3 regions of the Pseudodesulfovibrio mercurii genome follow, and region 3 is predicted to be linked to each of the others. Evidence: predicted binding sites of a transcription regulator. Region 3 holds the regulator's gene; each other region holds the start of a gene.

Evidence for each region. The regulator sigma-54, encoded in region 3, starts transcription at its own class of promoters, with help from an activator protein. The targets are predictions, from matches to a motif close to CTGGCACGGNNNNTGCTT.
Region 1: a site for sigma-54 is predicted at 4,935-4,952, ahead of DND132_RS09290 (flagellar hook protein FlgE). Genes of this name have one in related genera too.
Region 2: a site for sigma-54 is predicted at 4,892-4,909, ahead of DND132_RS14865 (Flp family type IVb pilin). Genes of this name have one in related genera too.

What each region holds. Positions count from the first base shown of each region.
Region 1 is NC_016803.1:2,041,219-2,051,795, forward strand. It holds gene DND132_RS09275 (FmdE family protein) at 1-769, shown strand, start outside; gene DND132_RS09280 (carbohydrate kinase family protein) at 858-1,736, opposite strand; gene DND132_RS09285 (tetratricopeptide repeat protein) at 1,739-3,088, opposite strand; gene DND132_RS09290 (flagellar hook protein FlgE) at 3,216-4,841, opposite strand; gene DND132_RS09295 (OmpH/Skp family outer membrane protein) at 5,163-5,738, shown strand; gene DND132_RS09300 (Hpt domain-containing protein) at 5,814-6,158, opposite strand; gene DND132_RS17655 (hypothetical protein) at 6,310-7,608, opposite strand; gene DND132_RS09315 (3D domain-containing protein) at 7,910-8,401, shown strand; gene DND132_RS09320 (nitroreductase family protein) at 8,787-9,593, opposite strand; gene DND132_RS09325 (hypothetical protein) at 9,649-10,212, opposite strand; gene DND132_RS09330 (hypothetical protein) at 10,227-10,577, opposite strand, start outside.
Region 2 is NC_016803.1:3,289,509-3,300,085, forward strand. It holds gene DND132_RS14840 (tetratricopeptide repeat protein) at 1-618, opposite strand, end outside; gene DND132_RS14845 (TadE/TadG family type IV pilus assembly protein) at 769-1,236, opposite strand; gene DND132_RS14850 (TadE/TadG family type IV pilus assembly protein) at 1,250-2,524, opposite strand; gene DND132_RS14855 (TadE/TadG family type IV pilus assembly protein) at 2,478-2,867, opposite strand; gene DND132_RS14860 (sigma-54-dependent transcriptional regulator) at 3,133-4,518, shown strand; gene DND132_RS14865 (Flp family type IVb pilin) at 4,983-5,165, shown strand; gene DND132_RS14870 (A24 family peptidase) at 5,305-5,853, shown strand; gene cpaB (Flp pilus assembly protein CpaB) at 5,866-6,687, shown strand; gene DND132_RS14880 (type II and III secretion system protein family protein) at 6,699-8,129, shown strand; gene DND132_RS14885 (hypothetical protein) at 8,154-8,432, shown strand; gene DND132_RS14890 (CpaE/TadZ family protein) at 8,589-9,782, shown strand; gene DND132_RS14895 (TadA family conjugal transfer-associated ATPase) at 9,779-10,577, shown strand, end outside.
Region 3 is NC_016803.1:581,271-591,847, reverse strand. It holds gene DND132_RS02780 (LptA/OstA family protein) at 1-337, shown strand, start outside; gene lptB (LPS export ABC transporter ATP-binding protein) at 338-1,063, shown strand; gene rpoN (RNA polymerase factor sigma-54) at 1,300-2,709, shown strand; gene hpf (ribosome hibernation-promoting factor, HPF/YfiA family) at 2,744-3,286, shown strand; gene DND132_RS02760 (PTS sugar transporter subunit IIA) at 3,289-3,738, shown strand; gene rapZ (RNase adapter RapZ) at 3,757-4,638, shown strand; gene DND132_RS02750 (PTS sugar transporter subunit IIA) at 4,641-5,081, shown strand; gene DND132_RS02745 (PTS sugar transporter subunit IIB) at 5,092-5,556, shown strand; gene DND132_RS02740 (PTS sugar transporter subunit IIC) at 5,583-6,263, shown strand; gene DND132_RS02735 (manganese-dependent inorganic pyrophosphatase) at 6,607-7,527, shown strand; gene DND132_RS02730 (PEP-CTERM sorting domain-containing protein) at 7,833-8,501, shown strand; gene DND132_RS02725 (ABC transporter permease) at 8,688-9,503, opposite strand; gene DND132_RS02720 (ABC transporter permease) at 9,493-10,434, opposite strand; gene DND132_RS02715 (ABC transporter ATP-binding protein) at 10,431-10,577, opposite strand, start outside.

The sequences.
Region 1 (10,577 bases), 1.5 Mb from region 3:
CGCCGATCCCGAGGAGGGCAAGATCAACTTCTTCGCCGACCGCGACGGCATGCTGTCCATCGACCTGGACGCCCTCTCCCGGTTCAACCTCTCCCCGGACGTCATGCTGGCCACCCGGCACGACGGCTCGCTCATGCCCAAGGGCAAGGGCGTGGCCGGGACCAGGGCCATCCCCCTGTACATCTCCCGCGACCGGTTCTCGCGCGCCCTGACCGCGCTGGGCGAGGGCCCGGTCCTGTCCGTGCTGCCGCTCAAGGCGGCCAAGGTCGGCATCCTGGTCACCGGCACCGAGGTCTTCCAGGGGCTCATCGAGGACAAGTTCATCCCGATCATCTCGTCCAAGGTCATCAAGCTCGGCTGCACCGTGCACATGACCGACATCGTGCCGGACGAGCGCGAGGCCATCACCAACGCGGCCAAGGCCATGCTCAACGGCGAGTGCGATCTGATCGTGACCACGGCGGGCATGTCCGTGGACCCGGACGACGTGACCCGCGCGGCCCTGGTGGACGCCGGGCTGCACGCCGACCACTACGGCGTGCCCATGCTGCCCGGCACCATGACCCTGGTGGGCAAGCTCCGCAAGGCGGACATCATCGGGGTCCCGGCCTGCGCCCTGTTCTACAAGACCACGGCCTTCGACGTGGTCCTGCCCCGCGTGCTCGCCGGGCAGGAGCTGCGCCGCAAGGATCTGGCGCGGCTGGGCGAGGGCGGGTTCTGCATGAACTGCAAGACCTGCTCCTTCCCCAAGTGCCCCTTCGGCAAGTAGCCGGGACCGAACCCTTCACGCGAAAAAAGGCCGCCCTTCCGGGCGGCCTTTTCCGTCTTTTCCATACGGCGACGTCCGCCGACGCCCCCTAGTCCACGCGCAGCTTCTCGGGCATCTCGGGCATGGCGCCGGGCTGGCCGCAGACCCAGGCCGCCACCCTGGCGGCATGGCGGTTGATGCGGTCCAGGGGCCATCCCTTGAGGCGGCCGAGGACCAGGGCCGCAGTGAAGGCGTCGCCCGCCCCGATGGTGTCGACCACGTCCACGGGCTCGCCGGGCAGGTCGGAAACCTCGTCCGGGGCGAGCAGCAGGCTGCCCCTGTCGCCACGCGTGAGGACCGCGAGGCCGAGCCCGTGCCGCTCCATGAGCGCGTGCAGGGCGGGCCGCTCGCCGCGCGGCAGGTCGAACAGCCGGGTCACGGTGTCGAGCTCCGCGTCGTTGATCTTGAGCACGTCGGCCGCGTCCAGGGAGGCGGCGATGCGCTCCGGGGTGTAGAAATCCTGGCGCAGGTTGATGTCGTAAACCTTGAGGGCCTTGTCCGCCCCGGCCAGGAAGCGGTGGATCGCCTTGCGCGAGACCTCGGCGCGCTGGGCCAGGGTGCCGAAGCAGACCGCGTCCGCGTTGGCGGCCAGGGTCAGGGCGGCCTTGTCCAGGGTCAGGAAATCCCAGGCCACGTCGTCGGGAAAGACGTAGGTGGCCACGCCGTGGGCGTCCACCCGGGCGTCCACCGTGCCCGTGGGATGGTCCGGGTCCAGGGACACGGCGTCGATGTTCAGCCCCCGGCAGACAAGCAGGGACAGGGCCTCGCGGCCCAGGTCGTCGTCGCCCACCCTGGACACGGGCACCCCGGCCCCGCCCAGGGCGTTGACGTGATAGGCGAAGTTGGCGGGCGCGCCGCCCAGCAGGCGGCCCTGCGGCAAGACGTCCCAGAGAATCTCCCCCAGTCCCACGGCGAGTATCGGCTGCATGGCTACCCCGCTTGCTCCACGATCCGTTTGAGACGCGCCAGGGCCCGCTCGCGCAGGGGCGAGGCCGAGGACGCGGTCCGTTCCAGAAAGGCGATCAGATGGTCCAGGGCCTCCCCGCTCAGGGGGCGGTCCGGGCCGAGCCACTCCTCCCAGGCCTCGAACCCGCGCTCGAAGCAGTCCAGGGCCTCCGCCTCCCGCCTCCGTTCATCCAGGAACAGGGCCAGGTCGCACAGAGCCCGGCCGGTCTCGGGATGGTCCTGACCGAAGACGCGGCTGCGGACGTCCACCCCGGCGCGGAAATGGGTCTCGGCTTCGTCGTCCCGGCCCAGCCCCCGGCAGAGACGCCCGACCAGGTCGTGGGCCGCGGCGGTCTCGGGATGGTGCCCGCCGTACAGGTCCGTGGTCAGGGCCAGGCAGTCCTGGGCCAGACGCAGCCCCTCGGCGGACCGGTCGAGCGCATCCAGGAGCAGGGCCTTGTCGTGCAGGCAGGCGGCCCGGGCCGGACCGCGCTCCTCGCCCGCCGCGCGGAGCACGTCCAGGCAGCCGTCCAGGGCGGCTTCGGCCCCGGCCGCATCGCCGCGCTCCCAGAGAACCAGGGCCAGGCCGTTCAGGACCGGGGCCGTGGCCGGATGGTTGGCGGTAAAGATCTCGCCCTGCAGGTCCAGGCAGGCCCGGAAGGCCGCCTCGGCCCGGACCAGGTCCCCTCCGGCCCGGTAGACCGTGGCCAGCCCCTCGAGGTCGGCGGCGATATCCGGGTGATGGCCGCCCTTGACGGCCACGTCCACGGCCATGGCCGCCTCCAGGAGCTCTGCGGCCTCCCGGTGGCGGCCCTGGAAATGGAGGGAGAAGCCCGCCTGGTGCAGGACCCGGTTGGCGGCGGCCGTGGGCACGCCGGGATCAACGGCCAGGTCGCGGCAGGCCAGGACGTGGGGCAGGAGCCACTCGGTCAGGGGCCAGTTCTGCGGGTCCGCGTCGGGCAGGGACAGGTTCAGGGCGTAGACGGCCCGCCCGGCCCACTCGGCCGTCTGCTCGCGGTCGAGCCCGGCGCGCAGGGCCGCGCGCACGTCCCCGGGCAGGGCAAAGGCCTGTTCGTCCGCGTCCGCCTCCACCAGTCCCCGGTTGACCAGGGGGTCCATGATGGCCGTGGCCGCGAAAAAGGCGGCCGCCGGATTGACCAGGGCCGGGTTGTGCGGGGTGCCGTCCACGGACAGGACGAAGTCGTAGGGCAGGGGGGAGTCGGCCAGCATGGCGGCCATGTACAGGGTCTCGGCCCCGCCGGGGGCCTCCCGCTCCACCTCCCGGACCAGGTCCAGGATGGCCCCATGGGTGCGGGCGTCGGATGTCTCCGTCACAACGTGCTCCTTGGTTGGAAATCCTGATCTGCCTATCCGGTTTGCCGGGGGAATTCAAGGCGGCGCGCGAAAAAGGGCGCTGCCCGGACCGGCCGGACAGCGCCCCGGAAGGCTCGGATGACTCCGCCTAGCGCTTGATGGAGATGAGCGTGTTCAGCATGGAATCCGCGGTGGTGATGACCTTGGTGTTGGCCTGGTAGCCGCGCTGGGTCAGGATCATGTTGGAGAACTCCGTGCTCATGTCCACATTGCTCTCCTCCAGGGAGTTCTGGTTGATGATCCCGCGCCCCCGGTCCCCGGCCGTGCCGACCATGGCCGTGCCCGAGGCCTCGGTGGCCACGAAGTTGGTCCCGCCGTCGCGCCTGAGCCCCCACGGACTGTTGAACTTGTAGACCGCCACCTGGTACAGCTCCTCGGTCTGTCCGTTGGTGAAGTGGCCGCTCAGGATGCCCTCCTCGTCCACGCTGACGTAGTTGAGGTAACCCCAGGTATAGCCGTCCTGGATGTTGTACAGGGTGGCGGACGGCAGGTCGTAGCTGGTGGTCACGCGGGCGTCGCGGTTGGTGGCGTCCAGGCCGGGGAGCGCGTTCACATTGGTGCCCACGGCCGCCGCGTTGCTGGCCCCGCCCGTGGTCCAGGAGGCGGTGTCGGAATTGATCCCGAAATCGTAGGCGATGGTCGAGACCCCGCCCGTGGCCGCGCCGTTGCTGCCGAAGAGGTAGTTGAACTGCGGCAACCCGTCGTCGCTGAAGGTGGCCGGGACCCAGGAGGACAGGCTGGTGCCGCCCGCCGCCGAGGTGCCCGCCGGGTCCAGGGTGAAGGCGGACTGGTCGATGAGCGCACCCTGGGCGTTGAAGGTCAGCACCCCCAACCCCGCCAGACCGGCCGCCGAAGTGCCGAAGGCCGCGGACGCGTCCGAGTCCTCGGGCATGGCGATGAGATATTCCCAGTAGGAGTAGCCGGGCACGGCGTTGGACAGGTTGGTGGTCTCCACCGGGTCGAAATAGATGTTCATCTCGTAGCTGTTGCCGTCCTCGTCGTACACGTCGATGGCCGTGGAATACTGCGGCAGGCCGTCGCCGAAGGGCGAGGCCGCGTTGCTCTGGTTGGCGGTGTACGCCTCCAGCATGGCGAAGAACGGGTTGTCCTCGTTGGAGATCTGGCTGGCGGCCGAATGGTCGAGCCGGGTGACGACCTCCACCGAGGTGGTGGCGAAGGGCTGGGAGCGGACCACGCGGGCGGTCTGGCCGTCCACGTCGACGTCCTCGTAGGGCAGCTGCACGTCGGACACGGCGGTGGCCCACTCGCCGGTCTCCCGGTCGTAGGCGAAGCCCTGGAGCCGGTACCCCTCCGAGTTGACCAGGTAGGCCTCGTTGTCGAAGCGGAAATCCCCGGCCCTGGTGTAGTGCGACGCCCCCCGGATGGTCCCCGAGGGGTCGTTGACCCCGAAGAACCCCTGGCCCGAGATGGCCAGGTCCGTGGCCTCGGTGGTCTCGGACAGGGCGCCCTCGGTGAAGATGCCCCGGATGGCGGACACGGCCACGCCCATGCCCATCTGGTTGATGCGCACGTCGCCGTTGTCGTACAGGGCGCCGCCCGTGGCCACCTGCTGGCTGATGAGGTCGCCGAACAGGATGTCCGAGCGCTTGTAGCCGATGGTGTTGACGTTGGCCAGGTTGTTGGCCAGGACCGACATGCCCTGGCTGTGGGCGATCACGCCGGTGGCGCCCACGTACATGCTTCCGAAACTCATACTTCCTCCGATCCGGCGCGGGCCGGATGCGCGGGAACCGCCGGGATACCCATTCCCGGCAAGAAATTCCCAAGTCCTTCTCGGAAACATTAAGAGCAAGGGACGTGCCACAGAGAAAACTTTATCTTTCCGAAGGGAAAGCCCGGCCGGGGCGCGGCACATCCTGCCGGACGCCCGGTCCCCATGCCGCGAGGCCCGGCCGGACGGGACCGGACGGACCGGGGCCGAACATGTTTCCCTTGCCAGATACCGGCGCCGCGCGTAGTCTTGCGCGACTTTGCGATCAGAGTGACAGCAAACGAAACTAATGGAGATATAGTAATGAAACGGATTCTTCCCCTGCTCTTCGTCGCCCTCCTGGCCCTGGGACTGAGCGCCTGCAACCAGGAGCCGTCGGCCAAGATCGGCATCGTGGACGAGGCCGCCGCCTTCAAGGACAACAAGCTGGCCACCGAGGCCATGGCCCACCTCCAGGAGATGGGCAAGCCCCTCCAGGAAAAGGCCGAGGCCGCGTACAAGGCCATGCAGGCCAACCAGACCGAAGAGACCGTGGCCGCCTACAAGCTGGCCATGGGTGAACTCCAGAACACCATGACCGCCGAGCAGCAGCGCATCGTCGGCATGGTCGACGCCAAGTTCAACGAGGTCCTGGAGACCTACCGCAAGGAAAAGGGGCTGACCGCCATCCTGAGCAAGCAGGCCGTGATCGCCTCCGACGATGCCGTGGACATCACCAAGGACATCGTGGCCGCCATGAACAAGGTCACCATGGACTTCTCCCTGCCCGAGGCCCCCAAGGCCGAGGCTCCGGCCCCGGCGGCCGAACAGGCCGCTCCGGCGGCTGCGCCCGCCCCGGCTCCGGCAGCGGACCAGGCCCCGGCCAAGGCCGCGGAATAGCCCACCCCGACACGCCACAAAAAAAGGCCTGTCCACCCCACGGTGGACAGGCCTTTTTCCGTTCCGGCACACGGCTCAGCCGAGGTTCCGGAAATCGAGCATGCGTTCCCTGGCCATGTCCAGCTTGCCGGTGAACGCGTCGAGCTTTTCGCGGACCCGGTCCAGGTTCCCGTCCCGCCCGGCATATTCCATTTCCAGGGCCAGCCCGACCAGGACGTCGGCGCGGACCACGCCGCACATGCCCTTGAGCGAGTGGGCCAGCTTGGTCGCCTGGACCGCGTCCCCGCCGTCCAGGGCCTCGATCAGCTCGGCCACGCGCCTGGGGCAGTCCTCGAGAAAGGCGTCGATGAGTTCCACGCCCAACTCCCGGTCGTGGGCCAGACTGGCCAGAAACTGCTGGCTGTCGAACAAATCCCGCATGATACTTCCCCTTCCCTTGCAAGTCCCCATGCGCGTTTCAACGTACCATCCGTGAATGGGCTTGGAAAGGGATTTCCGGGACATGCGGGGGACGAGGACGGCAATTTTGCCCAAAAACCGGGCTGGATCGCCGAAAATCGCGCCTTTCGGTCTACAGACAGGTGCAGGACCCGCCGGACAGCCGGTCCCAGCGTCCCTGGCGGAAGGCGAGCAGGATCTCCTGCACGGTGCGGTCCCGGCAGCCGCGCAGGCACAGGCGGACCGCCTGGTGCCGGAACCCCTCGGCCACACGCCGGGCGTGGGAGCCGTGGGAACGCACCCAGACGTCGGCCTCGGGCGCGACGGAGCGGATGCGGCCGTAGGCCTCCTCCCCGCCCAGGCCGCCCAGCTGCGGGGCCGCCACCACCGTGGGACGGGTCAGGGCCAGGGTCCCGCGCCGCCCCAGGAACGAAAGTTTGGATTCGCCGCACAACAGCGCGCCGCACTCGGCGTCGCCGTAGCGGAAGACCAGGCCGGACGCGGACGCCCCCAGCCGCCTTACCGCCTGGAACACGGCCGGGGCCGACACGCGGGCCGGTGCGCCCTCCCCCCGGCCGGGCCGGACCGGATCGGAAACGCCTTCCCGGCCTTCCGGGACGGGCAGGCCGTTCAGGCACATGACCGGATGCCGGGGCACCAGACGCTCCTCGAGCCGCCCGGTCTGCCGGAACCAGCGCACCCGGACCCCGCCCCGGAACAGCAGTCCCTGGACCGCCACGGCCAGGGCCAGGACGCCCGCCATCTCGCGGGCCGCCGCGTGCGTGGACACGGCCAGCCCCTCGGCCCGGCAGGCCAGCAGCCGGGCGCAAAGCACGGCCCGCGTACCGGGGTCCACGTCAGCGGCGCGGCTCAGGCCGTCCAGGCAGAGGGACAAAAGCTCGCCGCCCCCCCGGTTCGCGGTCCCGGCCAGGAGCATCTCGGTGACCGAGGCAAAGGCGGACTCCGGCGTGAGGGGCCGGGGCCGGACCGGCAACCGGCCCGTGCACGCGGCCGCCCCGAGCAGGGCCATGGTCGCGCCCGCGCTCAGGTCCCCGCCGCCCACCGGAGGCAGGGTGTCGGGCACGGGAAAGGACGCCTCCACGGGCACGGGCCAGCCGCAGCGGACCAGCCAGTCCGGGAAGCCGCCGTCGAACGCGCCCGCCGCCCCGGCCAGGTCGAGCAGCCCCTCGGGCAGCCAGTACTCCCCCACCGGGTAGTCGGCGTCCATGAGATCCAGGATGCCGCCCAGCCGCTCGGGCGACGCGGACGTGCACACCGCCGCCCGAATCCTGCCCACCCGCCGCTCGCGCAGCAGGCGGGGCAGTCGCCCGGTCAATCCGCCCCCGTCGAAGAGATAGGCACCACGCCGCGTGGACAACAGGCAGGCCTCGCCCCGGTCCACCGGGAGCACTCTGAATAGCGTCGAATCCATTTGTTTCCTTGATGAAATGAGATTACCGCCAGAATTTCGATTCCACTATATTCAAAGCGGTTTTCTATATCAAGAAATAATTTTATGGAAAAAATGCACCCTGCCGCAACAGGCTGTTTTTCCTGGTCTCTCTTTTGACACATGCGAGGAATCGAAAGAGCGATATTCAAACTTTTCCCATTAATTCAGCATATTGTACGTGACGGGTCCGGGTCTTGCACCGGAAAGACTTAGGCGTTGACAAGGTTTTGACCGATCATTATATGCCTCGGACCTGAAAACGACAACGGAGCAATCCTGTATGCGAATACTCTTCAATTACACGATCACCCCGGTCCTGTGCGCGGCCCTGGTGATCATGGCCGTGGTGGTCGTCGTCAAGCAACAGAAGATCGACGACCTGTCCCACCGCCTGGTACTGGCCCAAAAGACGGCCGAAGCGCGCAAGGTCATGGTCGAGGAGGTCCGCCTCCTGCAAAAGGCCAAGATGTCCCCGGTTCGCACGGTGACCGTGACCGCCTACAATCCCTCCACCGACCAGTGCGACGACGACCCGCTCATGGCCGCGTCCATGCGCAAGGTCCGCACCGGCACCATCGCGGTATCCCGCGACCTCTTCGACCAGGGCTGGGTGTTCGGCCGCAAGGTCCGCATCGAGGGCCTCGGCATCTTCGAGATCAACGACCTCATGAACAAGCGCTATCATCAGCGCATCGACATCTTCATGTGGGACGAATCCCAAGCCCGCGAGTTCGGGCGCAAGAACATCAAGGCGGCGCTGCTCGATATCTAGCCCGAGCGGCTGCGGAAGTAAGGGCCCCGTACGGGGCCTTTTTCATTTCTTGCGCCCGAAACAACAGCGGCTCGGGAGAGCCGCTGTTCGGGGCTCCGCCCCGAAAACGCACCAAAGAAAAAGGCAAGTGCCCTGCTCGACACATGGTCGGGCAGGGCACTTGTTTTTTGCAAGGTGTACGCACCACATAATATGAAGGGGATCGGAGCGATTCTCTTCTCCCCGCCGCACTTCCGGCCTCGGGATAGGCTTTCGAGAGTGGTGCAGCTGTGCATTTTCTTCCTGGGGGCTTTCACCGCAGCGTATTGCGGCATACGTGAGGATGAAAGCCCCCTGGAAAAAATGTGCAGATGCGCCGCTATCGGAAGCCGCCTCCCGTCCCTAACTACTCCAGCCAATCGATCTCGACGGTCTTCCTGGTCGGTATCCGCTTGTAGCGGTACTTCGGATAGCCGAGCATCAGCGCGGCGTACACCCCGTGTCCTTCCGGGATGCCCAGTTCCCTGCGGATGTTGCAGCAGCCCTCGGCGACCTCCATGAGAAAGCCGGCCCAGCAGGCGCCCAGGCCGTGGGCGTGGGCCGCGAGTTCGAGGTAGGCGGCGGCCAGGGCGCAGTCCTCGGCCGGGTTGAAGCCGTCCTCCGGGGCGTGGGCCACGGCCACGTGGGGCGCGCCGTGCAGGATCTTGTCCACGCCGCGCGCCCAGTTCTTGACCACGCCGGGCATGATGGAGTTGGTGGCCATGTACTCAACGGTCATGCCCGCCAGCCGCCGGGTGGCCTGGGGCGTGCGGGTCACGATCCAGTGGGCGGGCTGGCCGTTCTTGGCGCTGGGCGCGAACGCGGACACGGAGAAGAGGTGGTTGAGGACCTCCTCGGGCACGGGCTTGTCCCGGTAGGTGCGCACCGAGCGCCGCCCGGCCAGGAACTGGTCGGCCTGGGCCGGGGTCAGCTTCAGGTCGCGGTCGAGGGCGACGCACTGGGCCGGGGCCAGGCCCGGGGTCACGGCGGGCATCTCGGGCAGGGTCACGGCCCCCACCGGGCAGACCGCCACGCAGTGGCCGCAATTGATGCAGGTTTTTTTGGCGGCGGGTCGGAGCTTGGGAAAGCCCTCGCGGTCCTCGACGATGAGGTCGAAGGGACACTCGTCCAGACACGCGCCGCAGCGCTTGCAGATATCCTTGTCGGCAAACATGTGTGCTCCTCGGGGGGGCTGCCCGGCGGACCGGGGAAAATCGGGCGGAACCGGGCTACTTCCTCGCGGCCTCGGCAATGGCCGGGATGGCCTCGTACATGACCCCGCGCAGGGCCTCGGCCAGGATGTCGGCCTCGGAGGAATAACCGGGCACGACCACGTCCTCCACCTCGCTGGTGTACTTCTCGGTGTACACGGTCTCGTCCTCGCGCATGACCTTGATGCGCACCGAGACGCGGCCCTTGTAGGTGGTCACGCCGGTCTGGTTCAGGGTCAGCTCCAGGACCTCGCCGGTGACGACCAGCTTGTCGTCGGGCGTGAGGGTGGCGGTCCGGTACTTGGGCTTGCACCCGGCGTTCTCCAGCTCGTCGAACAGGGCCCAGCCCACCCACTCGGCCACGTCGGACAGGGTGGTGATGGTCTCCTTGTCCGTGGTCTTGCCCAGGGCCGAGGCGGGCCGCTTGTCCTCGAAACGGTAGACCGTGATCTCGCCCACGCACGGCGTGTCGGTGGAGATCAGGGCGTATTTCAGCTTGACCGCGTTGCCCGCCGCGCATCCGGCGGTCAGCAGGGCCAGGGCCAGGACCGGAAGCACCAGCCGTTTCATATATGTCTTCATCGCGTTCATCTCCATCAGATTTGGTCGCCCGTGGCGGGCGGTTCCTCGGTTGCCGGGGGCGTGTCGTCCAGCTGGGACTCCATCTTGTCCAGGAGCTTGCGGGTCAGTTCCATGAGCCGGTCGAGATTCTCACCCACGAAGCTCTTGGCCTTGGCGTCCAGTTCCTCGTCGGAGGGGGCGGCGCCGGACCCGGCGTCCCCGCCGTCCCCGGAACGATCCTTGTCCGCTTCGAGCAGGGCGCGGATGTCCTCGAGGTTCCCGCGCACGCGGGCCAGTTCCTCGCGCAACGCTTTGTCGCGCGCGGCGGCCTCCTGCTCCAGGGACTTGACCTGGGCCTCCAGCCGATCCACGCGCTCCGCATCGGG
Region 2 (10,577 bases), 1.2 Mb from region 3:
GCGGGCCAGGTTGAAGTAGACGTTCTCGTCGGTGTCCACGATCTCCAGGGACTTCTCGTAGTAGCGGATGGACTCGTCGTAGTGGCCGTTCTTGCGCAGGGAGATGCCGAAGGAGTTGAACTTCTGGCGGAACTCGAAGGAGAAGGCCTCGTCCAGGCCGAGCAGGGTGTCCAGGACCTTCTTGAGCTTGTCGAAGTCCTTTTTCTCGGAATAGACCTCGCCCAGGCCGTAGTTGGCCTCGACGTTCTTGTCGTCGATCATCAGGGCCTTGAGGAACTGCCGTTCCGCCTCGTCCAGGTCGCCCTTGACGAAGGCCTCCTGGCCCATCTCGATCTTGCGGCGCAGGGTCTCCAGGGCCGGGACCGTGTGCACCCGGTAGTAGGTCGGCTCCGGGGTGTACTGTCGGAGGAAGTCCAGCTCGGCGAGGATGCTGCGCACGCCCGAGGGCACGTGATGGGCGTTGAGGGGCTGAATCTCGAACTGGTCGGGGGAAAGCTGGCGAGCGTACCAGTAGGTGATGTTGTCGTGCCGGGCCGCGGTGCCGCCGGTGCCCACTTCGGCCGCGAGTTGCAGTGAGTATACGCCGAGAATGGCCGGATAATCGTCCAAGACTCCCATCTCCCTTGTTGGTCGGTTCCCGTGACGTGTCGTCAGACGTCAAACTAGTGCAGGTCCTGGCATAGATCAATACTTATTATCCGCCGGGGCCGGTCAACGAGCCGAAAAAAGGCCCTTGGGAGGGCCTTTTTGTCGTGGATCCGCACTCGGTTAGTCGCAGGGCTTCCAGGGCTCGTTGACCTTGCGGTCAAACCCCCTGAGCGGGATGTTTTCGGGCAGCAGGGGCGAGACCAGGGGGGTGAAGGGCTCGTAGTTGTAGACCACGGCCACCTCGGCCAGCTGGCAGGGCGCGCCGGGGTCGTTGTCGATGCCGTCGCCCGAGGCCTGGACGTCGGGCCAGGAGCGCACGGAGATTTCGATGTTGGCCTGGTTCAGGGTGGTCAGCCCGGCCTCGGTGGCCGCGATGATGTCGTCCAGGCGGGTGCCTTCGTCCGCGCCCCGGCCCGTGGCCGCGAAGCGCGCGCCCATCTGGGCGGCCTTCTGCACCGTGACCCAGGCGTAGACCGCGTTGCCGCCCTCGATCACGGCCATGACCAGCATGAACAGGATGGGCAGGATCAGGGCCGTTTCCACGGCGGCCAGCCCTGCGCGGCGGGAGCGCTTTCGGTTCTTCAGCATGATGAAACCTCCCTTAGAGCAGTCGCCAGCCCAGCTGCTTGCCGATCTGCTTGAAGATGTCGGGGATGTCGTACACGGACGGGGCGTCGAAGTAGTGGTCGTCGGTGCCCGCCTTGCTTGAGGCGATCTCCTTCATCAGGTTGATGTCGGTGGTGTCCGAGGAGCCGAAGCGGATGGAGAATATCTCGATGCCCGCGTCCTTGGCCAGTTGCGCCTCGCTGAGCATGTCCGCGTTGAGCACGCCGCCGTCGTTGCAGTGGGCGGTGTCCACGCCCATGCCGTAGTAGGCGTTGGTCCAGTAGTTGTTGGGCCGGTAGGTGGCGCGGTAGGTGCCGCCGCATTCGCCGTCCTCGGTGTCGCCGTCGGTCAGCACGATCATGATCTTGCGGAAGTCTTCCTTGCTCCCGGCCTGGGTGAAGGGCGCATCAGGGGTGAGGATGTTCCGCCCCCACTTGATGCCCTCGGAGATGACCGTGCCCGAGGCCGCGCCCGTGGCGGTCTGGGAACCTATGGCCGCGATGATCGTGCTCTTGTTCTTGCTCAGGGGCAGGACCGTCGGGATGTCCGAGCAGGTGTCCAGGGTGATGTAGCGCTTGTAGTAGTAGGGCAGGGCGTTGTACTCGTCCATGAACTCCTCGTTGATGCCGGTGTTCAGGGAACCGTCCGCGTTGACGCAGCCCTCGGCGTAGCCGTCCACGGCCTCGCCCAGGCGGATCTTGCCGCGGAAGGGCACCAGGCCGACCTTGGTGTCGGGCGTGGTCCCGTCCGGAATGAGCAGGTCGGTCAGCTCCTCGGAGGCCTGCTTGACCAGGTCGATGGGCGTGCCCTTCATGGAGCCGGAGTTGTCGATGACGAAGACCACCTCGAGCTTGTTGAAGCCCGCCATGGCGCTGGCCTCCACGGTCTTGTCGGCCATGCCCAGGACCTCCATGAGGAGCATCCTGACCTCGGCCTGGGCCGTGACCTTGACGCTGCGGATCTCGGTGCCCGCCGAAATTTCCGTGACCACGGCCTCTTCCATGTTGGTCTCGACCATGTCGTTCACGGCCTGGGTGACGATGCCCTTGGACAGGTCGGGGTCGTAGGGCAGTTCGAGGCTGCCCGCCAGGGCGCCCGCGTCCACGGCCGCCTGTAGCCGGGTGTGGGTCATGTACATGTTGCCCATGTCCACGGCGATGCCCGCCACTCCGAGGAGCACGGGCAGCAGCAGGGCCATGATGGCGCTGGTGGAGCCCCGCCGCCTAGGGGAGCGGCATGGTTGTCTGCGCGACGAACGTGAGGGGTTCATCGTTGCCGAACAGTCCGTTGCCGTCCTGGGATCCGAAGATGTCGTAAACATAGGAAACCTCTACTGTGACGGTGTTGTCTGCGGGGTTGGTGGTCACGTTGGTGGACAGTTTGTCGGGATCGAGATCGGCCACAACGGCGGCCACCAGGGCCGCCACGTCGGAGGACTCGCCCTGGGTGACCACGCGCCGGGCGCCTTCGCGGCTGGCTTCCACCAGGGAGGAGTATGTGTGCATGGCGTTGCCGCCCTGCATCAGAAGCAGGATCAGGAGCGCCATGATGGGAACCAGCAGGGCGAACTCCACGGCGGCCATCCCCCGACGCCTTACGTCTCTCTTTCTCATTCCCGTTCTCCTTGCATTCCAAAATTGGTCCGGCGGAAGGCCGGGTACCCCGAAGGAAGCATTGTGCGTGCCAAGGCGTAATGGGGTGCCCGGAAAGGTGGAAACAACCTCCCGCATCAACAAGATAAATTTTTTTTGTGACCCATGTCGGCAAACGTTCGTAATGAAGGTGTGAAACAGGGAATATCTATTTTTTGTGGATGGACGGACCCGATTCGTGTAGGGTGGTCTTCACGCGGGAACAACACGATCAGGGAGCAGACCTGTGGCCGAGAAAATACTTGTGGTCGATGACGACCGTGCCTTCCAGGGCATGCTGGTCGAAGCGCTGGCCGACAAGGGCTATGTGGTGGAGACCGCGGCGAGCGCCGAGGAAGGCATAAAGAAGGCCGGGGCGGGGCGCTTCGATCTCATCCTGCACGACATCCAGCTGCCCGGCATGTCCGGGCTCGAGGCGCTCAGGCACCTGGCCGAAGTCTCCCCGGGCGTGGACGTCATCGTCATGACCGGCTACGGCTCCAAGGAGACAGGGGTCACGGCCATGCAGCAGGGGGCCTACGATTATTTCGAGAAGCCGTTCTCCCTGCGCGAGATGGAGGTGGTGGTCGGCCGGGCCATGGAGAGGCGCCGCCTCCAGGAGGAGCTGGCCGAGCTGAAACGGCACGGCGGGTCCAGCCCCCTGAACAACATCATCGGCCACAGCGCGCCCATGATGGCGGTCAAGGAGCGCATCAGCCGGGTGGCCGAACTGAACGCGGACGTGCTCATCATGGGCGAGACCGGTACCGGCAAGGAGCTGGTGGCCGATACCATCCACGTCCTGTCCGCCCGGGCCAAGGCCCCGTTCGTCAAGATCAACTGCGCGGCCATCCCGGAAAACCTCATCGAGTCGGAGCTGTTCGGCCACGAGAAGGGGGCCTTCACCGGGGCCACGAGCATGAAGCAGGGCAAGTTCGAGCTGGCCAAGGGCGGCTCGCTCATGCTCGACGAGATCGGCGACATGCCCCTGCACCTGCAACCCAAGCTGCTGCGCGCCGTGGAGCAGAAGCAGGCCGAGCGCGTGGGCGGGGCCAAGCCCATCCGCTACGACGTGCGCATCATCGCGGCCACCAACCAGGAGCTGGAGGAGCGGGTCCGGGACGGCGGGTTCCGCAGCGATCTATACTATAGACTGAATGTGGCCACCCTGATCCTGCCCCCCCTGCGCGAGCGCAAGTCCGACCTGCCGCAGCTGGCCGAGTTCTTCCTGGACCGGGCCAACAGACGGCTCGGCACGGACATCGCCGGGGTCTCGTCCGAGGCCATGGAGATATTCTTCAACTACGACTGGCCGGGCAACGTGCGCCAGTTCGCCAATGCCGTGGAGCGCGCGGCCATCTTCTGCACCTCCTCCCGGATCACCCCGGCCGAGGTGGACCAGGCCTTTTCCAATACCCGGCCCGCTACGGACAGCGGAATCTGCGTGCCCACGGGTGAGGGACTGCCCCTGAAACAGGCCCTGACCGAGTACGAGAAGGCCCTGATCGAAAACGCCCTCCGGGCCTGCGGCGGGGTCCAGACCGAGGCCGCCACCGCCCTGGGCGTGTCCGCCAAGAACCTCTGGAACAAGCTCAAGAAGCACGACATCGACCCGGTATTATTCAAGAAATAGCTGTTCGAAGGGCGGTCCGCCCAGCCTTCCCGTCCGCCCGGAAGCGGGAACATGTCCACATTTTATGGTCCTCCGGGACCCGGAAAATCCCCTCAAACAGGGGATTTTCGCGTTTTCAGACCCTGAAAACGCGTCCCGGCCAGCCCCTGCACAAGACTATCCATAAAAAATAGATACGTATAACAAGCTTGATTTGTTGGCGAAACGAATGCTCATTCCGGAGCGATCGCGCCCAGGCGCTCCACAATTCATGGATTGTAAGCCTCCGGCAGGGGTGCCGGATCGTGTCTGGCACGGACCGTTTGCCGGAATTTAAATTTTATTTCCAATTATACAGGGATGTTGCAAACTATTTTTCAGATTGTTTTTCGCTGTGGCACGCGGGTTGCTCAATGGAGGGCGTGGCTGGTGCTGAAAGGCACAAAACAAATTTAGCAGACGAATTTAAACCAAGGAGAACGACAATGACCAAGCTGATGAACCTCATCCGTGACGAAGAAGGCGCTACCGCCATTGAGTACGGCCTGATCGCCGCCCTGATCGCCGCCGGTATCGTGGCCGCCACCTCCGCCCTGGGCGACCAGGTTGTGAGCACCTTCGACTACATCACCGGCCAGATGTCCGCCGCGACCACGACCGGTTCCTAGGAAGAAGAGAAGCTAACCGTTTAACGGAAGCAGCCAGAGCAGCCGAACCGGGGCTTTCGGGATGGTCCCGTAAGCCCCGGTTTTGTCTCCGGGGGAAAGCGGAGACGACACGCGGCCGGTCCGGCACCTCGGGGGAACCATGGATATTCTGATCGTCATCGCACTCGCGACCGCCCTGGTGACGGCCACCGTCACCGACATCCGCAACCAGCGCATCTACAATTGGCTGACCCTCCCGCTCATCCTGACGGGACTGGTCGCGCACACCGTTTTCGGCGGTTTCGCCGGGCTGAAGTTTTCGGCCGCCGGTTTCGCCCTCGGGTTCGCGGCCATGGCCCTTCCGTATTTCATGGGCGTCATGGGTGCGGGCGACGTCAAGCTTATGGCCGGCGTCGGCGCATGGCTCGGCGTGGAAGCGACCTTCACCGCCTTCCTGTTCACCTGCATCGCGGGCGGCGTCTACGCCCTGGCCGTCCTCGCCTTCCATCGGGAGATTCTCAAGCGGGTCCTGCGCAACATCACGGCCACCTTTTCCGTGTTCATGGCCAGCCGGAAGTTCGACTTCGCCCCCGTCACTGCGGAAAACGCCATGCCGAGACTGTGCTACGGCGTGGCCATCGCCGTTGGAACCGTGGTCGCCATGGCCCTCTTCGCCTGGCAGACCGGGTCCGTGTACCCCGGCTATTAAAGGAGGCCCGGCATGAGCAAGTCCACCAGAGCCCTTGTCCAGATCACCCTGTCCCTGTTCCTCGCGGTCATCGCGGGCGTGATCATCTTCAAGTGGACCAACGGCGTGAAGCAGGCCGCCCCGACGGCGGTCGTGGAAAACACCGTGCCCGTGGTCGTGGCCAAGACCGACCTGGGACGCGGCGTCAAGCTGACCGAGGACATGCTCGAAATCCGCAAGTTCACCCAGGACTCCCGTCCCTCCGGCGCCTTCGCCGAGGTCAAGCAGGTCGAGGGCCGGGTGCTCAACCAGACCGTGGGCATGGGCGACGCCCTGACCCCCCTCAAGCTTGCCGACAAGTCCATCATGGGCGGCGGCGTGTCCGCGCTGATCACCCCCGGCAAGCGAGCCATGGCCGTCAAGGGCAACGAGGTCATGGGTCTGTCCGGCTTCGTCCGTCCCGGCGACCGGGTGGACGTCATCGTCTCCCTGACCGTGGGCCGCAATGAAAAGCCGGTGACCAAGCTGGTCCTGGAACAGATCAAGGTCATCGCCACCGGCACCCAGCTGACCCCGCCCAACGAGGAAGGCAAGGTCGCGTCCGTGGGCGTGTACACCCTGGAGCTGACCCCGGCCGAGTCCGAACGGCTCGCCCTGGCCTCCACCCAGGGGACCCTGCATTTCGCCCTGCGCAACGAGCAGGACAACGCCGACGTGCGGACCATCGGGACCACGGTGCCCCAGACGCTGGCCGCCCTGCGGCCCAAGCAGACGACCCCGAACGTGCGACGGACCCGGCGGAACATCAGCATAGAAATCATCACCGGTACGAACCGCTCGACGGTCAAGTTTTAGGAGCAGGCGCCATGAAGAACGCAAGAACCATACAGTATACCCTGGTCGTCCTGCTTGCCTGCCTGGTCGTGCTGACCGCCACCGTGGCCTGGGCCCGCGTGGTCAAGTCCGACAAGCCGGACATGATCTCCATGATCATCGGCGAGTCCACGGTCATCACCACGGACCAGAACGTCAGCCGCATCACGCTGGGCTCGGACACGGTCTGCTCCATCGTGGTCATCTCCCCGACGCAGATCTACCTGACCGCCAACGAGATCGGCTCCACCACCCTGACCCTGTGGACCGGAGACCGTGTCTCCGAGATCTACGACATCGCCGTGGACCCGGACACCACCCGGCTGAAGCGGATGATCTACGAGCTGCTGCCCCAGGAGAACAACGTCCGCGTGCTGACCAGCGGCAACTCCATCACCCTGTCCGGGCAGGTGTCCAACGCCACCAGCCTGTCCTCGGTGCTCTCCCTGGCCGAGGCGGCCGCTCCGGGCCGCGTGGTCAACCTGCTCAGCGTGGACGGCATCCAGCAGGTCATGCTCGAGGTGCGCGTGGCCGAGATGTCCCGCTCCGTGACCAAGCGGCTGGGCCTCAACTTCGCGGCCATCGGCTCCAACTTTTCCATCTACTCGATCATCAACAACCTGACGAGCTACAACAACGAGGACAACGTCTTCGAGCTGACCGACAACATCAACCTGGCCGGCAGCTACGTCAGCGGCAACACCACCATCCACGGCATGGTCGATGCGCTCAAGTCCAACGGCCTGGTGCGCATGCTGGCCGAGCCGAACCTGACCTGCGTGTCCGGCGAGGCGGCCGAGTTCCTGGTGGGCGGCGAAGTGCCCATCCCCATGCCCAGCGCGCTGGGCACCGTGGGCATCGACTACAAGCCCTTCGGCATCGCGCTGAAGTTCACGGCCACGGTCATGTCGTCCGGCCGGATCAACCTCCAGGTCAACCCCGAGGTGTCCGAGCTCGACTACTCCAAGGCCCTGTCCGTGTCCGGCTACGAGATTCCGACCATCTCCACCCGCCGCGCCAACACCGTGGTGGAGCTGGGCGACGGCCAGTCCTTCGTCATCGCCGGTCTGATCAGCGACTCGCTCAAGGAAAACGCGCACAAGTTCCCGGGCCTGGGCGAAGTCCCCGTGCTCGGGTCCCTGTTCAGCTCCAAGGATTTCAACTCCAACAAGACCGAACTGGTGGTCCTGGTCACCGCCCACCTGGCCAAGCCCGTGGACATGGCCACCCAGACCCTGCCCACGGACGGGTTCCGTGAGCCGGACGACCGGGAATTCTACCTCTTCGGGCTGTTGGAGGGACAGGGAGGTTCCAGCGGGAGCGGAACCCCCAAGACCGTTGCCAAGGGCGCCGCCGATCCGGGTACCGTGATCCGTCCCGAATCCGGCTTCGACGGGGAATTCGGCCACTCCTGGCCCAACTAGAGACCGCAGGTGCGAGGAAACGTCATGCGTAACATTATGATCTGCACCGCCATGCTGGGCGTCATGCTCCTGGCCGGATGCGGGACCCTGTTCGAGGGCAAGCAGAGCACGCCGGAATTCGGCAGCTCGGTGCACATGGCCGTGGCCGGTCAGACCGCCAATCCCGAGGCCGGAGGCGACGCCCCGGTGGTCGGACTGGACGGCAAGTACGCGGCCGAGGCCATGAAGAAGTACCAGAAGGGCCCCAGGGAAAAGAGCGATGCCAAGACCGAATCCACCTTCGGCGTGGTCGAGGTCCAGTGATGAACGGCCGCGAGCGCCATGCCGTGCGCAGACCCCCGAAGGGGTTGGCGCTTGACCGGAGAATGTTTGCAACCAACCGGCACGACGGGGAAAACGGCGACCACCTGATCGCCGTTGTCGGGGCCGAATAGCAGGAGACAGGGGAAAGGGGGAACCATGAACAACAGAGTGATACCCATATCGCTGGCCGTCATAGACCGGGAGCAGCGGGATCGTCTGGAAAAGATGATCGCGGCCAACCCCATGGTCCGTCTGGTCGGCGACGACGCCGAAGAGATGGGCGTGCTCATCTACGAGCCCGGCGACTCCGTCGAGGAGGACATGCCGCACATCATCCACGCCCTGGAATCGGGACAGGCCGAGGACGTCTACCTGGCCGGCGACGTGGCCGACCCCGAGATCCTCATCCGGGCCATGCGCAGCGGCATCCGCGAATATCTCAAGTTCCCCGTGGAGGAGAACGACCTGCGCGCCGCGGTCATGCGCACGGCCATGCGCCTGAGCCTGACCGTGGACGACACGGACAAGGGCCGCATCCTCACGGTCCTGGGCTGCAAGTCCGGCGTGGGCACCACCACCCTGGCCGTGAACCTGGCCTGCGCCCTGAACGAGCGCGAGCCCGGCCGCACCGTGCTCCTGGACCTGCACGCGCCCATGGGCGAGATTCCCTATTTCCTGGACCTCAAGTACGACTACACCTGGGGCGACCTGGTGGCCGACATCTCCCGGCTGGACGCCACCTACCTGCGCAGCGTCATCGCCGAGCACGAGTCCGGCCTGCACGTCCTGCCCGCTCCGGGCGCGGGCGAGCGCCCCGACGACCACACCCTGGTCCTGATCCTTGAACAGCTCCGCCAGAGCTACGACTTCGTGGTCGTGGACGCGGCCACCCCGGACGAGGACGAGCTGCCCAAGGAAGTGGAGCTGGCCGATTCCATCCTCATGGCCATGCAGCTCTCCCTGCCGTGCCTGGCCCGCGTCACCCGGCTGACCGAGTCCCTCGCGGGGCAGGACCCGGACGCGGACCGGCGCCTGCGCCTGGTCGCCAACCGCGTGGTCCGCAACGGCTCCATCGGCGTGCCCGAGGCCGCCGAGGTCCTGGGCCGCGAGATCGCCTGGACCCTCCCCGAGGACGGGGAGACCGTGCTTTCCGCCCTGAACCAGGGCACCCCCGTGGTCCAGGCCTTTCCCAAGTCCGCCGCGGCCAAGGGGGTGCAGGCCCTGCTCAAGGGGCTGGCTCCCCGTGAGAAGAAGGCCCACAAGAAGCTCTCCCTGCCGTTCTCCTCGTTCTTCCGCAAGAAGGGCAAGAATTCGGACACCAACGACAACCTGGCAGGAGCGGCGTTATGAACCTCGCGGAACGACTGAATCGAAACGCGGCGCGGCGCTCCGCCCCGGCGGCCCCGGCTCCGGCCCCGGCCCCGGCCAAGCCCAAGGCCAAGGTCCAGCCCAAGGTGGTCAAGGTCGAGGCGGCGGAACACTATTTCGACATCAAGACGCGCATCCACGACCGGCTCATCGACATGATCGACCTGTCGCTCCTGGACTCCCTGTCCGAGACCGAGATGCGCAGCGAAATCTCCAAGGTCACCGAAGGGCTGCTCTGGGGCGAGTTCCGCAATGCGCCCCTGAACCTGGCCGAACGCAAGCGCATGCTCTCCGAGATCCAGGACGAGGTCATCGGCCTGGGACCGCTCGAACCCTACGTCCAGGACCCCACGGTCAACGATATCCTGGTCAACGGGTACAAGCAGATCTACGTGGAGCGTTCGGGCAAACTCGAGCTGACCCCGGCCCGGTTCAAGGACGACGACCACCTGCGCAAGATCATCGACCGCATCGTCTCCCTGGTGGGACGGCGCATCGACGAGTCGCAGCCCCTGTGCGACGCGCGTCTGCTCGACGGCTCGCGCGTCAACGCGGTCATCCCGCCCCTGGCCATCGACGGGCCCTCGCTGTCCATCCGTAAGTTTTCCAAGGACCCCCTGGAAGTGGCCGACCTCATCGGCTTCAACTCCCTGACCCCGGAGATGGCCCTGCTCATGAAGGGCATCGTCCAGTCCCAGCTCAACGTGCTCATCTCCGGCGGCACCGGCTCGGGCAAGACCACGCTGCTCAACTGCCTGTCGCGCAACGTGCCCGAGG
Region 3 (10,577 bases):
CCACGGCGAGCTGACCCTGTGGGCCGACAAGCTCTCGGCCTACCTCTCGGCCAGGACCGACAAGAAGTTCTCCGCCGACAGCGTGGACCGCATCGTGGCCGAGGGCAACGTCCGGGCCAAAAAGGGGACCACCGAGGGGACCTGCGGCAAGCTGACCTACCTGGTGGGTCCGCAGCTGCTCAAGATGGAGCGGAATCCCAAGCTTCAGGACGGCCCCAACTCCCTGACCGGCGAAGTCATCAACTTCCACATCAAGGACGACCGGTCCGAGGTCATCGGCGGCGAGCAGCGCGTCAAGGCCATCTTCATGACCCCCGGCAATCTCAAGGTGCAGTAGATGGCGGAAGGACTGCGTGCCACCAATTTGTCCAAGCGGTACGGCCAGAAAGAGGTCGTCCACGGGATCAACATCGAGCTCAACGCCCGCGAGGTGGTCGGCCTGCTCGGCCCCAACGGAGCGGGCAAGACGACCACGTTCTACATGCTCGTGGGCATCGTCCAGCCCAACACCGGCGAGGTCACCCTGAACGGGCGGCCGCTTACGGACAAGCCCCTGCACGAGCGCGCCCGCATGGGGGTCAGCTACCTGCCCCAGGAGAGCTCCATCTTCCGCAAGCTGACCGTGCGCCAGAACCTCCAGATCATCCTGGAGCAGACCGGCCTGACCTCGAAGCAGCAGCGCGTCCGGGCCGACGAGCTCCTGGAGATGTTCACCATCACCAAGCTGGCGGACCAGGCGGCCATGTTCCTGTCCGGCGGCGAGCGGCGCAGGCTCGAGATCGCCAGGGCGCTCATCCTCGCCCCCCAGTTCATCCTCCTGGACGAGCCCTTCGCGGGCATCGACCCCATCGCGGTCATCGACATCCAGGAGATCATCTCCGTGCTCAAGTCCATGGAGATCGGCATCCTCATTTCCGACCACAACGTCAGGGAGACGTTGAATATCTGCGACCGCGCCTACCTGGTCTACGAGGGCACGGTCATCCTGGAGGGAGGGCCGGACGAGATCGTCAAGTCCAGCCGCGCCCGGCAGATATATCTGGGCGAGGATTTCCGTCTCTGAGCCTTTTCCGCATCTTTTTCCGCTTTCCCGATTTACACCGTTCGCAAAGGTTGGTACACTTTTTTCATACCAGAAATATGCCCGTTGAATTTGCAATAGAAACAGGATGTTATCACAATTGTGTTGCATCCTTTAATTCACTGTGACATAGTCGAACTGAAAAAAATGGCTGCCGAATGAAAAAAATTTTCGTTATCCGGCAGCCGATAAATACAACCTCAAGCGGGTGATGAATCATGGGATTGGAACTTCGGCAACAGCTCAAGCTCTCACAGCAACTGGTCATGACGCCCCAGTTGCAGCAGGCCATCAAGCTGCTGCAACTTTCGCGGCTTGAACTGCTGGAGACGGTGCAGCAGGAATTGTTGGAGAATCCTTTCCTGGACGAGACCGAGACCGAGACCGAGGTCCCGGACAAGGCGGAGGTCCTGACCGAATCCCAGGCCGAGGAGGAACTGGTCCGCAACGCGGACTGGGAGAACTACCTCGGCGAATTCTCCTCCACCTCCAAGCAGGCCCTGTCCCGCGACCTGGAGATGCCGGAGGAGGGCATGTCCTTCGAAGCCCGCCTGGCCTCCAAGCCCTCCCTGGAAGGGCATCTCAACTGGCAGATGCGCCTGTCCAGCTTCACCGAGCACGAACTGGCCATCGGCGACGTCATCCTCGGCAATCTCGACTCCAACGGCTACCTCCAGGCCTCCATGGAGGAACTGACCGCCATGGTCCAGGCCACCCCGGAGGAGGTCGAGTCCGTCCTGACCCGCATCCAGCATCTCGACCCCGTGGGCGTCGGCTCCCGCACCCCGCAGGAGTGCCTGCTGGTCCAGATGGAGGTCCTGGGCTACGACGATCCGACGCTCATCTCCCTGGTGCGCGACCACCTGGAGGACCTGGAGAAGAACCGCTACAAGCCCCTGGCCCGCAAGTTCAAGATCTCCATGGAGGACCTCAAGGCCTACCTGGACCTGATCCAGACCCTCGACCCCATGCCGGGCGCCAATTTTTCCAGCACCGAACCGCACTATGTCAGCCCCGACGTCTTCGTCTACAAGTACGGCGAGGACTTCGTCATCATCCTCAACGAGGACGGCATGCCCCGCCTTCAGATGAACACCTTCTACATGGATTCCATGAAGGGCGCGGCCGACAAGGAGAAGGAATATTTTCAGGAAAAGATGCGTTCCGCCGCATGGTTGATGAAAAGTCTGTACCAGCGGCAGCGAACCCTGTATAAAGTAGTCGAAAGCATTGTCGGCTTCCAGAGGGCCTTCTTCGAGGAAGGCGTGACGAAACTCAAACCCCTGATCCTCAAGGAGGTGGCGGAAGACATCGAGATGCACGAGTCCACCGTGAGCCGAATCACGACCAACAAGTATGTTTCGACCCCTCACGGCATCTTCGAGCTGAAGTTCTTCTTCAACTCGGCCCTGGACCTGAACGACGGTTCCCAGGTGGGTTCGGAGAGCGTCAAGGCGCTCATCAAGCAAATGATCGCAGACGAAGACACGAAGAAACCGCTCAGCGACGAGCGCATCGGCGAGATCCTCCAGGAAAAGCTGGAAGTGAACATCGCCCGGCGTACGGTCGCCAAATACCGCTCGGCAATGGGCATTGCTTCGTCTTCAAAACGCAAGCAGTACTTCTAGTCCCTGCTTGGCACTCACAACCAGGAGGCAGCGTATGAACATCAGCTTCACTTTCAAGAACTTCGAGCCTTCCGATCACCTCAAGGGGTATGCGGAAAAGCGTTTTGAAAAGGTAGCGAAATACGTTTCCGATGCGGAGGCAGATCTCCAGGTCAACCTGCTGGTCGATAAGTTCCGCCACAAGGCGGACGTGATCCTGAACTCGGATCGCATTCACATCTCGGCCTATGAAGACTCGGAAGACATGTACTCCACCATAGACATGGTCCTGGACAAGCTGGAAGCCCAGCTTCGCAAGATGCGTGAAAAGATGAAGAATCGCCCCAGGCAGGCGAGTCCCAATAAATTGGTGCAGATGAACTACCTGTCCTACGAGGACCTTGCTTCCGGTTCGTCGCCCACCATCGTCGGCAGCGATGCATACGAGCCCAAGCCCATGTCCGTGGAAGAGGCCGCCATGCAGCTTGATGCCCGCGACAAGGAATTCCTGGTCTTCCTCAACGCGGAGACCGATGGCGTCAACGTTATCTACAAGAGAAAGAACGGCGATTACGGCCTCATAGACCCCGGTAACTAAGCATGAAACTCAGTGATTACCTGGCGAAGGAACTGATCCTTCCCGAGCTCAAGTCCGAGACCAAGTCGGACGTGCTGCAAGAACTCGTCGCCCCCCTGGGCGAGCAATATCCAGAGATGGACACGGACCATGCGGTCCGTGTCCTTCTCGACCGCGAGGGGCTGGGCTCCACCGGTATCGGCGACGGCATCGCCATCCCCCACGGCAAGCTTGAGGATCTGGGAAAGGTCATCGTGGTCGTGGGCCGCAGCCTCAAGGGCGTGGAGTTCGAGGCTCTCGACCACAGGCCCTGTACCATTTTCTTCCTGGTCCTGGCCCCGGAGCAGGTGGCGGGCATGCACCTGCGCGTCCTGGCCCAGATATCCCGTCTCCTCAAGGACGAGGAATTCCGCAAGGCGTTCCTGTCGGCCGAGGACGTCGAAGGGCTCTGGGCCCTCCTCAAGAGCGTGTAACTCCATGGGCGGACTCCGTTGACCTCGACCAATCCCTTTCCCGTGGTGATCGTCACCGGACTTTCCGGGTCCGGCAAGAGCACCGCCCTCAAGGTCTTCGAGGACCTGGGATTTTTCTGTATCGACGGGCTGCCCTCCGAGATGTCGCCCAAGCTGGCCGAGCTCATCCTGACCTTCGACACCAAGTACCGCGGCATGGCGCTCGGCATGGACCTGCGCCAGTTCGAGTTCGTGGACGGCTGGGGAAAGGCCCTGGAGGGGTTCGCCGAGTTGGGCATCACCCCGCAGGTCCTCTTTCTCGAGGCCAAGATGGCCGAACTGGTCCGCCGCTACGCCACCACCCGCCGTCCCCATCCGCTGGAGAGCCGCAACCTCGGCCTGGAAGCGGCCCTGGAGATGGAGAAGAAGCTCCTGGCGCCTGTCCGCTCGGGCGCGGCCCTGGTCCTGGACACCACGGACTACTCCATCCACGACCTGCGCCGGGTCATCCAGACCAAGTGGTCGGCCCTGGAGGACGTGGGGCTGGGCATGCGGGTGCACATCATCACCTTCGGCTTCAAGTACGGCGTGCCGTCCGAGGCGGACCTGGTCTTCGACCTCCGCTTCCTGCCCAATCCATATTTCGACAAGTCCCTGCGCTCCCTGTCCGGCCTGGACAAGGCCGTGTCCGACTACGTCCTGGACAATCCCACGGGGCAGGGCTTCATCCGGCGGTTCCACGATTTTCTGCTCTATCTTCTGCCTCTGTACGCCGAGGAAGGGCGCTACAGGATCACCCTGGCCCTGGGCTGCACCGGCGGCCGCCACCGGTCGGTTTCCGTGGCCGAGTCGGTACTGGCAACCCTGAAGGAAAAGGGGTATACGGTTTCGATCGAACATCGACACATGGAACTCGGATAGACATGGTTGCACAGACTGACAAGAAATCCGGCGTGATCGGCGTGGTGCTGGTCACCCACGGCAGCTTCGGCGAGACCCTGCTCAAGGCGGCCGAGATGGTCCTGGGTCCCCAGGAGAACTGCCTGGCCGTGGGCATCGACGTGAACAAGGGCGTGGACGAGGCCCTGGAAAATGTGCGCAAGGCGATCCAGTCCGTGGAGCAGGGCAAGGGCGTCATGGCCCTGACCGACCTGTTCGGCGGTTCGCCCACGACCATGTCCCTGTCCCTGATGAAATCGGAAAATCTCGAGGTCATCACCGGCGTCAACCTGCCCATGCTCGTGGCCACCCTCCAGGCCCGCTCCCTGACGTTGCCCGACCTGGCCGAAAAGGCCATGGTGGCGGGGCAGCAGGGAATCAAGGTCGCCGGGGCGATGCTGCGCAAAAAAGCGACGAAAAAGTAGGGATGGTGCCGTGACTCTCGTTCGTATCGACAACCGCTTGATTCACGGCCAGATCATCGAGACGTGGCTGCCCTACACCGGCGCCAAGACCGTTATCGTGGCCAACGACGAGCTGGCCCACGATATCCTCCAGCAGGAGATCATGTCCCTGGCCATCCCCCAGGCCGTGAAGAGCTCCTTCATCACCGTGGACGAGGTCCCCTCGGCCATGGCCCGCATGTGTTCCAATGCCGGCGACGGCGGGGCCATCCTCCTGTTTTCCAGCTGTGCCGACGCCCGCCGGGCCTTCGACTCCGGGTTCGGCTTCCACGTACTGAACATCGGCAACGTCCACTACAGCCCGGGCAAGCGCCAGATCTCCCCGAGCGTGGCCCTGTCCGACGAGGACGAGACCTGCCTGCGCCAGCTGAACCGCCAGGGCGTGGAACTCGATTTCCGCTGCGTGCCCAACGACCCCGTGCAGGTGAGGTTCTAGACCATGCTCGCCCAGCATTCACTCGCCTGGTTCGCCCTGGTCGCTTTTTTTTTGCCCTCTTTTCCCAGTTCCGCTCGACCGTAAGCATCGGCCTGCTTGAGCGCCCCCTGGTGGTGGGCTTCTTCTGGGGCGCGGCCACGGGGGAATACACCACCAGCCTGTACATCGCCATCTTCTTCGAACTCTTCTGGCTCGACCTCATCCCGGCCGGGACCTACATCCCGCCGCAGCTCACGGCGGCCACCTTCGCGGCCCTGGCCTTGACCACATGGTTCGGGCTGGACCAGCCGTCCCGGATCATGTTCGTGCTCTTCGCCAGCATGCCCCTGGCCTGGATCGGCACCAAGGTGGAAGGGTGGCTGCGCGAACGGGAGCAGGGCAGTTACAACGCGCTGCTCAACTGGGCGCGCAATCCGAGGTCCAAGCACCTGCCCGGCGCGCTCATTCTGCGCTCCATGGCCCGCGGGCTGCTCATGGGCTGGATCACCTTCCTGGCGGCCATCCTCATCCTCAAGCTGGGGTTGGACGTCTTCTTCGCCTTCTATCCGCCGATCTTCCTGCACCTGGGCGTGACCTGGGCCCATCTCTGGGTGGCCGCCTCCCTGGGCGGGCTCATGGCCCTGCGACTGAAGCGTGCATATGTCATCCTGGCCACGGGCATCGTCATCGTCGCCCTGTTCCTGATCCTGCCCGACTTCGGCATCTGATCCCGCTGCGGTCCCGCGCCGTTTTCGTGCCGGACCGCACTGCATGCCGACCTGCACGCGCGACGAGTTTGCGATCCTCTTCACATGGTTGACGCCGGGACCGACTCGTCCCGAAGGATTTTCCGAGCAAAATCAGCGACCGGACGTGTCTCCCAAAAGCCTTGGCAGACGCGGGCTGAGGCGGAATTATGGCGGTTCCGCGACAGGCGCAAATCTTTTCGCGCTTTTCTTACTTTGGCTGCGCTTTTAGCTTGGCAGGCGGGGCAGTTTGTGATATCTGTCACATTCTGTTTTTTTGATGCTCAAATCCATATATGGGATAATTTAATTAGGAGGACTTGATATGGCTATTTTGGTTGTTGGACACAAGAACCCTGACACCGACACCGTCGCTTCCGCGATCGGTGCCGCCGATCTGTACAGCAAACGTGGCATGGAAGCCAAGGCCGTGACCCAGGGCGAGATCGCTCCGGAGACCGCCTTCGTGCTCGGCAAGTTCGGCTTCGCCGCTCCCGAGATCGTCACCGACGCCACCGATCAGAAGATCATCCTGGTGGACCACACCGACATCTCCCAGACCATCGACAACCTGGACAAGGGTGAGCTCCTTGCCGTCGTCGATCACCACAAGCTGGGTGACATCACCACCGCCGGTCCGCTGGAAATGTGGGTCTGGCCCGTGGGCTGTTCCGCCACCGTGCTGAAGTCCATGTACGACTTCTACAACGTCGAGATTCCGGCCAACATCGCCGGCATCATGCTGTGCGCCATCCTGAGCGACACCGTCATGTTCAAGTCCGTCACCTGCACCGACGCCGACAAGGCCGCCGTCGAAGCCCTGGCCAAGATCGCCGGTGTGTCCGACGTCATGGCCCTGGGCATGGAGATGTTCAAGGTCAAGTCCGCCGTTGACGGCGCCGCCGCCAGCGAGCTGGTCTTCCGCGACTACAAGGACTTCGACATGTCCGGCAACAAGGTCGGCATCGGCCAGCTGGAAGTCGTGGACCTGTCCATGCTGGATGCCCACAAGGCCGCCCTGCAGGCCGAGATCGAGAAGGTCAAGGCCGAAGGCCGCCACTCCGTCTTCCTGCTCCTGACCGACATCATGAAGGAAGGCTCCGAGATGCTCATCGCCTCCGACGATCCGTCCGTGGTCGAGAAGGCCTTCGGCATCGCCACCAAGGGCGAGCCGGTCTGGCTGGAAGGCGTCATGAGCCGCAAGAAGCAGGTCGCCCCCAACTTCATCAAGGCCTTCGAAGCCTAGTAGTTCCATACTACTGACAGTGCGCAAAGTCGGGCCCGTCAGCGTTGTGCTGGCGGGCCTTTTGCGTTGTCCGGCCCCGGTCGCCTCGGCCGCAGCCCAAATCCCGCATGGGGAAAAAAGGGCGGCGGGGCGGAAACGGGGCACATCGGCAGGGAATCCTGTCGGTCGATTTGACACGTCCGTCGACAAAATTGACAAATCGGGCGGGAATGTGACGATACCGCCCCCGGATTTCAGCACGTTATATTAAGGAATGTTTATTGCTGGGAAACAATACACACGAACTCAACAAAAGGAACCGTAACATGAACATCCGTAGATTCCTTTGGCTGGTCGTTTTGTGTTTCTGCCTCGTCACCTCCGAAGCCTTCGCCAATCCGTCCATCACCCTGTACGACTGGGCATTCAACATCGACGGCGTCATTACCACTTCCGGCGACATGCCGGTAAGCGGCAGCCTGACCGACGGCTTGGGTGAGCTGAGCTGGTCCACCAGCGAAGCGGGAAGCCACACGTTCATCGCCTTTTTCGATTATGAGATCGACGAGCCGCTGAACACCTTCTTCAACGAATACGGCGCGGCGGTCGGTGTCCCCGCTCCCGGCATGATGTGGGAAATCGATGAGCCGGGCTTCCTGTTCGGGGACATCTACACCCACGTGCTGGCCGGCGCCCTCGACAACACCAATGCCCTGCCTTGGGGGAATGACGACGACGTCTCCTTTGCCCTGGGCTGGACCTTCTCCCTGGCCGAAAACCAGATCGCGAACATCATCCTGGATCTTTCCGAGCTGATACCGCTCGTGCCGTTCTATCTTGCCCAGATGGACACCCAAAGCCCGGAGACAATCTATTATTCAGGCGCCCTGACCATCGAAACGACGCCGGTTCCCGAACCCTCGACCATCATTCTCTTTGGCCTGGGGCTGTTGAGCGCCCTGGGGGTCGCCCGAGCCCGGGCGCGCCGCAGGTAAACCGGCAACGACGGGACCTCCCTTGCGAAGGGGCTGCGCAGAAAACCGCGCATGCCCCGTCGCGTCCATACTCCGGGCATGAAAAACCCCGTCCCATTTTCCATGGGACGGGGTTTTTTTACGGCAATTCCACACGAACCTATGCCCGGTATGGAGACCTCGGGATCGGGGGCGATCCCACAGCCCCTACTTGCTGCCGCCTTCCACATCCTCGCCGTCGCGGATCCAGTAATAGGCGAGCAGGATGGGGATGAAGGTGATGGCCATGATGAAGATGGCCACCACGTTGGTCACCGGGCGCTGCCGGGGGCGGATCAGCTCGGTCAGCATCCAGATGGGCAGGGTGGTCTCCTGGCCCGCCGTGAAGGTGGTCACGATGACCTCGTCGAAGCTCAGGGCGAAGGCCAGCATGCCGCCCGCCAGCAGGGCCGTGGCGATGTTCGGCAGGACCACGTGGCGGAAGGTCTGGAAACCGTCCGCGCCGAGATCCATGGAGGCCTCGATCTGGGAGCCGGAGACGCGCCGGAACCGGGCCACGGCGTTGTTGTAGACCACCACGATGCAGAAGGTGGCGTGACCCAGGACGATGGTCCAGGTGCTGAACGGGATGTGCAGCAGGTGGAAGGCGCTGCGCAGGGAGATGCCGGTGATCACGCCGGGCAGGGCGATGGGCAGGATGATCAGCAGGGAGATGGCCTCCTTGCCGAAGAAGCGGCGCTTGTACAGCGCGGCCGCGGCCAGGGTGCCCAGGGTCAGGGAGATGATCGTCGAGACGCTCGCCACCCGCAGGGACAGGGAGATGGCGTCCCAGATGTCCTGGCGGCCGAAGGCCACGGCGAACCACTTGGTGGTCAGGCCCGGCGGCGGGAACTGGTAGGACTTCTCCTCGGTGGAAAAGGCGTAGAGCAGGATGAACAGGAAGGGGAGGTGCAGGAAGAGCATGCCGCCCCAGGTGGCCAGACGCAGGCTCAGGGTGGCCCGTGTGTCGGCTTTAGAGTGCATCGAAGGCCCCCAGTCGTTTGGCGATGGTCAGGTAGATGGACATGATCACGATGGGCACGATGGAAAAGGCGGCCGCCAGGGGGATGTTGCCCGCGATGCCCTGGTGGGTGTAGACGGCCTGGCCGATGAAGTAGCGGGACGAGCCGATGATGCCGGGGATGATGTAGTCGCCGAGCGTCAGGGAGAAGGTGAAGATGGAGCCCGCCACCACGCCGGGAAAGGCCAGGGGCAGGATGACCGTGCGGAAGGTCTGGTTCGGCTGCGCGCCCAGGTCGGCCGAGGCCTCGAGCAGGGAGGACGGCACCCGCTCCAGGGAGGCCTGAATGGGCAGGATCATGTACGGCATCCAGATGTACAGGAAGACCAGGAAGGTCCCGATATAGCTGACGGAAAGGGACGACCCGCCAACCACGGGCAGGGCCAGGACCGAGTTCAGCAGCGGGGTCAGCCCCAGCTTGGCCAGGATCCAGGTCAGGATGCCCTCCTTGGCCAGGATGAGCTTCCAGGAGTAGACGCGCACCAGGTAGCTGGACCACAGCGGCAGCATGATGGCCAGGTAGAGCAGGGCCTTGAGGCGGCCCCGGGCGTACCGGGCCATGTAGTAGGCGATGGGAAAGGCGATGGCGCTTGAGGCCAGGGTCACGACCGAGGCCATGACCACCGTGCGGATGACGATGTCCAGGTTGGCCGGGGTGAACAGCTGGAGCAGGGTGTCGAAGGTCGGCTTGTGGACGATCATCCCCGTGAACTCGTCGATGGAGAACAGGCTCTGGACGAGCAGGGAGAAGAGCGAGCCGAGGTAGATGATCCCCAGCCAGAGCAGGGGCGGGGTCAGCAGGGCCAGCAGGAAGAGCGTGGGCCTGCGGAAGAAGAAGGTGGATATCCTGCCGGTCAGCCCGGACGAGGAACGCGTCATGGCGGCGGTGGTCACGCGGCACCCCCTCCGGCACCCCTCCCGGCACCGAAGACCCGCATGTCGGACTTGAGCCAGGCGATCTCGCGAACCGTGCCCGGTTCCACGGCGGGCGCGGCGCAGACCCCGCCCGTGGCCACGGAGACCGTGACGGGTGCGCC